2 regions of the Planococcus faecalis genome follow, and region 1 is predicted to be linked to the other one. Evidence: predicted binding sites of a transcription regulator. Region 1 holds the regulator's gene; the other holds the start of a gene.
What was found. Region 1 encodes CtsR, which represses protease genes until heat stress. Its sites were predicted from a motif close to ATGGTCAATAAAGGTCAAACA; they were not measured.
Positions count from the first base shown of each region.

Region 2: AJGP001_RS12420 (ATP-dependent Clp protease ATP-binding subunit) is a predicted target of CtsR. The motif match lies at 2,294-2,314, and genes of this name have one in related genera.

Region 1 covers NZ_CP019401.1:97,308-102,095, reverse strand. Annotated here, with positions in the region: gene AJGP001_RS00490 (ATP-dependent Clp protease ATP-binding subunit) at 1-901, opposite strand, end outside; gene mcsB (protein-arginine kinase McsB) at 898-1,989, opposite strand; gene AJGP001_RS00480 (UvrB/UvrC motif-containing protein) at 1,979-2,512, opposite strand; gene AJGP001_RS00475 (CtsR family transcriptional regulator) at 2,525-2,995, opposite strand; gene AJGP001_RS17425 (hypothetical protein) at 3,783-3,929, opposite strand; rRNA gene rrf (5S ribosomal RNA) at 4,246-4,361, opposite strand; rRNA gene AJGP001_RS00460 (23S ribosomal RNA) at 4,501-4,788, opposite strand, start outside.
Region 2 covers NZ_CP019401.1:2,459,799-2,464,586, reverse strand. Annotated here, with positions in the region: gene AJGP001_RS12440 (DegV family protein) at 1-50, opposite strand, end outside; gene AJGP001_RS12435 (Cof-type HAD-IIB family hydrolase) at 71-877, opposite strand; gene AJGP001_RS12430 (prolyl oligopeptidase family serine peptidase) at 1,037-1,804, shown strand; gene AJGP001_RS12425 (metal-sulfur cluster assembly factor) at 1,870-2,178, shown strand; gene AJGP001_RS12420 (ATP-dependent Clp protease ATP-binding subunit) at 2,333-4,474, shown strand; gene AJGP001_RS12415 (YjzD family protein) at 4,506-4,691, opposite strand.

The sequences.
Region 1 (4,788 bases):
AAATATTAGATGCATCAATTGCACCTTCTGCACCGCCAGCACCGATTAATGTATGAAGCTCATCGATAAACAGAATCACATTGCCTGCTTGACGAATTTCATCCATCACTTTTTTCAATCGATCTTCAAATTCACCACGGTATTTTGTTCCAGCAACTACTGTCCCCATATCCAAAACCATAACGCGCTTGTCGCGCAACGTTTCTGGAATTTCGTTGTTAACGATTTGCTGAGCCAATCCTTCAGCAATCGCTGTTTTACCAACACCAGGCTCACCAATTAACACCGGGTTGTTTTTTGTTCTACGGCTCAACACTTCAATGACACGTGTAATCTCATCACTTCTGCCGATTACAGGGTCCAATCCACCTTCACGAGCGACTTGCGTTAAATCACGAGCTAAGCCATCTAAAGTTGGTGTGTTTGCCGAAGCATTCGGACTCGTACCTGTTGATGCCTGCTCATTGCTCCCTAGAAGCTGCAACACTTGCTGGCGCGCCTTATTCAAGCTAACACCTGCATTTCCTAACACACGAGCCGCAACGCCTTCTCCTTCACGAATAAGCGCTAACAGTAAATGCTCTGTACCTATATAAGAATGGCCCAATTTACGGGACTCATCAACTGACAACTCAATCACTTTTTTTGCTCTTGGCGTGTAATGAACGATTGGACCAACGTCTTTTTCGCCAACACCCACTAATTCTTTAACACCTTCTTCGATCAACTGTGTGTTCACTTCAATCGCTTCTAGAGCTTTTGCGGCAATACCGCCACCTTCACGAATCAAACCGAGAAGAATATGCTCTGTACCGATTGATTCATGTTTCATGCGAATGGCCTCTTCTTGAGCTAATTGAAGAACTTTTTGTGCGCGTTGTGTAAATCGATTAAACATCATGCAAGATCCTCTCCTTCACTATTCATATCTATTTTATTCAATCGCTCCCGGAACAACTTCGCCCGAGCAAAGTCACGTTCTTTCGGTTGCAGTGGCTTGTCTGCATATTGCTGCAAAAATGCCGGCTGCATAAAAATCATTAATTCATTCAAAATCGACATATTCATATTTTGAATCATCTTTAAATCAATACCCAATCGAACATCTGACAGACAAGTCGCAGCTTCTTCCGTCGTCAGCAGTCTCGAATGGGTAAGAACACCAAGCGAACGATACACCCGGTCCTCTAACATTAAAGGTGAGTTTAACAATATGGCTTCACGTGCTTTACGTTCTTGCTGGATAATCTGTTCTGTCATATTCTCCAAATCTTGAAGAATTTCATATTCTGATTTACCAAGCGTTAATTGATTGGATATTTGATAAACATTTCCTAACGCCTCGCTACCTTCTCCATAAATACCACGTACTACCATACCAAGCCTTGAGATCGCGGGAATAATCCGTTGAATCTGATGAGACATAGTCAAAGCCGGTAAATGAAGCATAACCGAAGCTCTCATTCCAGTGCCAACATTGGTCGGACAGCTAGTCAGATACCCATACTTCTCATGAAAAGCATAAGACAAATTCTTTTCTAATAACGTATCTAGTTCACTTGCTATTTGATAAGCTTTTTGAAGCTGAAATCCAGATTGCAAGCTTTGAATCCGCAAATGATCTTCTTCATTTACCATAATACTCAACTCTTCGTTTTCAGACAATAAAACAGAGCCCGGGTGATAGCTATTCATAAGGTAAGGACTAATTAAATGTTTTTCTACAAGTACTTCTTTTTGTAATTGGGCAAGTTCGTCAATATTGATATGGCTAAAAGTATAATCTAACTCACTACCTTTATCTAATAATACAGAGGAAATTTCTTTATCCACTTTAAGTGCTTCGTCTTCTGTAAAGGCATACGGGAACTTAAAATCATTCAAATTTCTAGCTAATCTAATTCTTGTACTCATTGCAATATCTACATTGCTACCATCATTGGCCATCCAGCTGCTTGCCCGAGGTTGGAGAAACCGTTCAACTGCCATCTGGTGAACCCCCCTCAAGCGTTACGTTTAATCGTTTTACCTCGTCTCTTAATCTTGCAGCTTCTTCAAATTCTTCTTCTTGAATTGATACCTGCATTTGCTTTCGAAGTTTTTCAATCTCTTTTTTAATTTTTAACGTTGATCCGTAAGAAGCGGGTATTTTTCCCGTATGTTCTGTATTGCCATTATGAAATCGCTTGAATATTTCATTGAGTTGTGACGAAAATGTATCATAACAGGAAGCACATCCAAATTTTCCAAGCTTTAGAAAATGTGAAAAAGTAAAGCCACAAGAAGGACAAATAGCCACTTCTTTTTTTGGCCTGCTAATAGTCGCTTGCGAATTAGGGAACCAATTCGATAATAGTTGGTGAATAGCTAATGGATCCTGTTCAAAAGCAATATTGATACTATGATTTTCAGCAGCACAGATATGACATAACTGAAGCTCCATCACCTGTCCTAGCTGCTGTTTTTTCACTATTACTGATGCAGAACATTCTCCGCACTGAGTACAAATCATCTTTTCACCTCTTTAAGTGTTCGATTCATATTTAATTGTAAAAAGCATCGCTATAAGAATCCGTGCACGGACTTCATCACGTATCGGAAGAGCCAACAGAAGAGTTGAACGATCTACTGCGCTTAGAATTAGTTTTGCCTCTCGTTTAGAAACAATCTCTTCATCCAGTAGCCTAAAAACAATGTCTTCTGCCATTACTTGAGTAGCTCCATGTTCCAACCTCTGTATTACTTCTGCAATTACGTCTGATTTTTGATGAAGTCTAATTCTCTTAATACGAATATATCCACCGCCGCCACGCTTACTTTCTACTAAATATCCACGATCAACAGTGAATCGAGTATTAATGACATAATTTATTTGAGAAGGAACACATTGAAATTTTTCAGCAACTTCACTGCGTTTAATTTCAATATGATCTCTCTCGCTTAATTCGATAACTTGTCTTAAATAACCTTCAATTACATCCGAAATGTTTCGCACCGTCTTCACCTCTTTAATACATAATATGATGAAATTGACTTTGACTATATTTGACTTAATTATACACCAAGCTTTTTAGAGATATCAAATAGTAAGTATCGAAAGGATTACTCACACCGATTGTAAACTTAAGTTCGACAACTAAAAAAGCCATTCTTAGTAAATTCACTATGTATTTTCCGACCAAAGAAAAATGGAGGAGCGATCACGGATGAACCGGTGATGGAAGCCTCCCCCCTACCTGTGGCGCAAATTGCCAAACGTCTGAATCGCTTCCTGCAGCCAATTACAATGTCATCAATTTCTTGAAACCGAGCCACTCAACCCGCGATTATTAAACCTAGTCACAAAAACAAGAAACTCTGTGGTCGCCTTTTAGTTGCTTTACCGAAGTAATAAAAAATCTTATATCAAAAACTTGGTAGCTCAGGACTGAACACTAGACGTCACTCTAGGCCACGCAGAGATGATTCCATTCGCACGCTCTAGCGCATGTTCAAAAGGCGATTTCTTGATGTTGCCGCACTGCCAATGCAAGGGAAACGAAAGCTCAACGGCTACCAGGAACACCGATGCAATAGGCGTTCCAACGGCATATTTCTGAAAGAAAAGCCAATTATCCTTCGTTCCAAAAAAAGTTCGAGCATATCCGAGGCAACACCATTGCAGGCGCTCCCCACAAAAGTGCAGTAATCACACGGGTTGAAAGACTGACGAAAGTGATCATCACCTTGGTACCTGCAGGACGTAAGCCGTGAGGTACTAAATCCCCGTTGAATAAATGGTTTCAAAGAGTTCCAAGAAATTTGTTTAATTCCATCAAGTTTGATTGTGGCAAGGAATTTTCCAATTGGAACCATAGTGCGACCGGTACGACATATCGATTTATTTTGCGGATATTGGCCCACCTTCCCAGCGCGCCTTGAATGAACATTCCAATGAACTCCTTTGTAAAGATGGATTGCAGGCAGATGGATTAATCATTTCTACGATGACTGACTAACGGAATCAATTTTTAAAAAACCCTTGAAGCAATTCAGCTTCAAGACTCTTTACTCACTGTTCTATTTCGAAATATCAGCTACATTTCTTATTGAAGTACTATCAGTAGACCCAATGAAGGTGAAGGCATCATTCTTTATTTTCTTCAATAAACATACTTAACTTATCAACTACCATTTTTTATCGCGCTCTAATTTTTTCCATACAAAAAAGCCGTTACCGGAATCGGTAACGACTTTTTTTCATGTGCCCAGCGACGTCTTACTCTCACAGGGGGAAACCCCCAACTACCATCAGCGCAAAAGAGCTTAACTGCCGTGTTCGGGATGGGAACGGGTGTGGCCTCTTTGCCATCATCACTGGACTATTTGGTTTTGAAAGACAAGATTTATTATACCAGTGGTACTGGTTTTTTTCAAGCTTTTTTTACAAAAACTTGGGCTTATTCTTTCAAAACTGGATAAACGACAGGTGAAACAAGCAAGTTTTTCGCATACAATGTGTTGGTTAAGTCCTCGATCGATTAGTATTCGTCAGCTGCACGTATCGCTACGCTTCCACCTCGAACCTATCTACCTCATCGTCTTTGAGGGATCTTACTTGCTTGCGCAATGGGAAATCTCATCTTGAGGGGGGCTTCGTGCTTAGATGCTTTCAGCACTTATCCCGGCCACACATAGCTACCCAGCGATGCCCTTGGCAGAACAACTGGTACACCAGCGGTGTGTCCATCCCGGTCCTCTCGTACTAAGGACAGCTCCTCTCAAATTTCCTGCGCCCGCGACGGATAG
Region 2 (4,788 bases), 1.1 Mb from region 1:
TCGAAAAAGTCTTTTGGCAGATCAGATGCGCTGTCAGCAAATAGTCTCATAGTCAATCCCCCTTTTGTAGTTACAGCTTCAACCGCTCTATTAACAACTCAGCAATGCCATCATCGTTATTAGTTAACGTGATTTCATTGGCAATCGTTTTTAACGGTTCAATGGCATTGCCCATGGCAACACCGACTCCTGCAAAATCAATCATTTCAAGATCATTGTCTTCGTCACCAAAAGCAATAATGTTTTCTCGTGCAATGCCCATTGATTTGGAAACACGATCTAGTCCAACGGCTTTACTCATCCCACTTTTCACAATTTCAATCACGTGCCACGGAGCTCCCCAACGGCGATGATCGATTACTTCTGCATGTACAGAAGATAAATGGTCATGGATTTCCTGTACGCGTTCATATGGAGCATGAATCAAAATAGACGTCGGATCTGTTTTTAAGTAATTGCGTAAATCTCCAGTTGTGATTGTAGGATCACCAAAGCGAAAAATATCCATAAGTTTTTCGTCATGATGGTGGACATACACATCGTCTAAGACCTCTGCCACAATATTATGGAAATCAAAGTTATGCATAGACTCTACCACTTCATGGACAACGTTCAATCCGATTGGTGTATGATGTGTTCCCCAATGATTGTTTGTAGGATGGTGGACAAATGCACCGTTAAAATTGACGATGGGGGTTGTTAGTCCTAGCTCTTTATAAAAAGTTTCGCTTGAACGATAAGGTCGACCCGTAGCAATCATTACCTCATGTCCTGCTTCCATTGCTTTATTTAACGTTCGTTTTGTTTTCGGGGAAATAACTTTCTGATCGGTCAATAATGTGCCGTCTAAATCTAGAACAATTAAATGTTGTTTCATAAAAATAGCCGTCTCCTTTCTATCTATTCCTAGTGTAGCGATAGTACAAGCGATTCGTCAAAAATTTCAGAGGAGGAAAAGACTTTTCGCTAGAGAGAATCGGCGTTTGCTGGGAATCGAGAAGATTGGTACGATTAGAGGTGAAGGAAGTGATTTTAGTTGAGAGTTCAACGACAAATTTGGGGGCACATACCGTTGCTTCATATAACACCAGATCAATGCGAAAAAGTCGCATTGCCAACGGTTGTCTTTTTTCATGGCCATACGAGTGCAAAAGAACATAACTTGCATTACGCTTACCAATTGGCTGAAAAAGGACTTCGTGTAATTTTGCCGGATGCGCATCTTCACGGTGAACGAAGTGAAGGATTGGATAATGTTCAGATCAGCCTGCGATTTTGGGAAATTGTTCTGACGTCTATAGAAGAATTAGCCTTTTTACACAAAGAACTGCACAAGCAAGACTTAGTAGTTGGAGAACCAGGAGTAGGTGGCACTTCTATGGGTGGGATTACCACTCTAGGAGCAATGACAGTTTATCCGTGGATTTCAGTAGCTGCAGTAATGATGGGTGCAGGGAATTATGTAGAATTAGCGCAAGCACAAATGGCCCAATATGAATCAAGAGGATTCAAGCTGCCAGTTAGTGAAGAAGAGCGTGAACGAATGCTTTCGACTTTAGCGATTTTTGACAGTGTTCAACATCAAGCGAAGTTTAATGGCCGTCCCATTTATTTTTGGCACGGCGAACAAGATATGACGGTACCTTTTGAACCAACTTATCGCTTGTATAAAGAACTTAAGAAGCATTACGAAGCGGTACCAGAAAAAATAACCTTTACTCGGGAAAGAGAAGCGGGACATGCAGTAAGCCGAAAAGGGATGCTTGAAGCGACAGAATGGCTCGCGAAGTATTTATCTAACTAAGCATGTCGATTCCATTTTCATATGAAGTTTGTTAAGATAGTTTTAATAGTAAGGGAGGGATTTAGATGGATCAAGATATGAAAGATAGTATGATGGGTGCGTTAGAAACAGTAATCGATCCTGAACTAGGAGTCGATATTGTTAATCTTGGGCTTATCTATGATGTGATGTTGACAGAAGATGGTTTTGCCGTAGTGACGATGACGTTAACGTCTATGGGTTGTCCAATGGGACCACAGATCGTGCAAATGGTTAAAACTGCTTTGTATGAACTACCTGAAGTAGAAGAAGTCGATGTAAAAATCGTCTGGCAGCCAGTATGGGGCAAAGAACATATGTCACGCTATGCAAAAATGGCACTTGGCGTTCGATAAATAGTACGTAAAAAACCCTCATTGGATTTATTCCAGTGAGGGTTTTTTGTTTGATACGAGTACTAAAAAAAGGTCGAAATAATTGCTTAACAGTGAATAATTAGCTATAATTTAATTAGTCAAAGATAGTCAAACTTTTAAAGGAGTGGATAAAATGGTTCAATCCCAGAATAACGAAGAACAAAAATCTCCATTGGAGCAGTTTGGCCGGAATATGGTTGAACAAGCGCAATCAGGAAAAATGGATCCTGTTATCGGTAGAGATCAGGAAATCCGTAATGTAATTCGAATTTTATCGCGTAAAACAAAAAATAACCCCGTGTTGATTGGTGAACCAGGTGTTGGTAAAACAGCAATTGTTGAGGGATTAGCTCAACGCATTGTTCGTAACGACGTACCAGAAGGATTAAAAAACCGAACCATTTACGAACTCGACATGAGTGCGTTAATTGCTGGTGCTAAATACCGTGGAGAATTTGAAGAACGATTAAAAGCCGTTTTAAAGCAAGTGAAAGATAGCGAAGGTCAGATTATTTTGTTTATCGACGAAATTCATACGATTGTTGGAGCAGGGAAAACTGAAGGAGCAATGGATGCAGGGAATATGCTGAAGCCCATGCTTGCTAGAGGAGAACTGTATTGCATTGGTGCGACTACGCTAGATGAGTATCGCATGCATATCGAAAAAGATCCGGCTTTAGAACGACGTTTTCAACAAGTACTGGTGCGCGAACCGTCTGTTGAAGATACGGTATCGATTTTGCGTGGCTTAAAAGAACGTTTTGAACTACATCATGCTGTTCGAATTCATGACCGTGCGATTGTCGCAGCGGCTGCTATGTCGGACCGCTACATTACAGAACGCTTTTTGCCTGACAAAGCCATTGATTTAATTGATGAAGCTTGTGCGATGATTCGTACAGAAATCGATTCAATGCCTCAAGAACTTGATGAAGTGACGCGTCGTCTGATGCAGCTAGAAATTGAAGAGCAAGCGTTAATGAAAGAAAAAGACGTAGCAAGCAAAGCACGACTCGACACCTTGCGTAAAGAAATTATTGAACTGCGCGACTCTTCGTCTGGCATGAGAAGTCAATGGACGGAAGAAAAAGAATCATTGAAAAAAATTCAACAAAAACGTGAGCAATTAGACCAATTCCGCAGACAATTAGAAGATGCTGAAAATCGTTATGATTTGAATGCGGCGGCTGTCTTACAGCATGGCAAAATTCCCGAACTCGAAAAAGAATTAGTCGCACTAGAAGCCGCTTTAGAACAAGAGGGTACTGAGCGCTTACTGCGCGAAGAAGTAACGGAAGAAGAAATTGCAGGAATTGTCGCAAGGTGGACTGGAATTCCGGTAACAAAATTAGTAGAAGGTGAACGTGAAAAGTTATTGCGTTTAGGTGAGACGTTAAAAGAGCGCGTAATTGGTCAAGACAAAGCAGTCGAACTGGTTACAGAAGCTGTATGGAGAGCGCGTGCGGGTATTAAAGACGAAAGAAAACCAATTGGCTCTTTTATTTTCCTTGGACCTACAGGCGTAGGGAAAACAGAGTTAGCAAAATCGCTGGCCGCAAATCTATTTGATTCGGAAGATCATTTTATTCGAATCGATATGTCAGAGTATATGGAAAAACACAGTGTGTCACGTTTGGTCGGGGCACCTCCGGGATACATCGGTTACGAAGAAGGTGGCCAACTAACAGAAGCCGTGCGCCGGAATCCGTACTCCGTTGTATTGCTCGATGAAATTGAAAAAGCACACCCGGATGTTGCCAATATCTTACTGCAGATATTAGACGATGGCCGTATCACTGACAGCCAAGGACGATTAGTTAACTTCTCCAACACGGTAGTCATTATGACTTCTAATATTGGTTCTGCCTATATTAACGATGCGAGCAATGAACACGATATTGAAGACATTGTGATGGGAGAATTGCGCAGACATTTTAAACCTGAGCTATTGAACCGTATCGATGATATTGTTATTTTCCACGCACTTAACAACGCTCATTTTTATGGCATAGCGAAGAAAATGATTGCTGAACTAGCCGTTCGTATGAGTAAACAACAAATCAAACTAACCGTAGATGATTCAGTTATTGACTATATCGTTGAAGCAGGAACCGATCCGGTTTTTGGTGCGCGACCATTAAAACGCTTTATCCAGCGTACGATTGAAACAAATATTGCCCGGGAATTAATTGGAGGCGGAATTGTTGCCCATACCGAATTGGAATTAACCATGGACGATAATAAGCAAATTGTTATCAACAAAAAAGAAGCGTAATCCGGAATTCCGGATTACGCTTCTTTTCTTATTAGTGTTTTTCAGGAGTTAGTTCGCTAGGAATAACCGCTACCATAACGAAGATTAAAATTGAAAATACGATCGAAATGTAAACGCCGACCATAAAGTCGAAAGGTACGTTTTGTACTGCACTTACCACGTAGTTGACTAATGAAATCAGTAAGAATGACCAAAAAAATGTTCCAATATATTGCATCTAGTTTCACCTCTACATAGAATATCTAGTTTAATCATAGCATAAGCTCTTCAAGACAGAAAGAAAGATTGTAGAGAATGAATATTTTTTGTCGGAA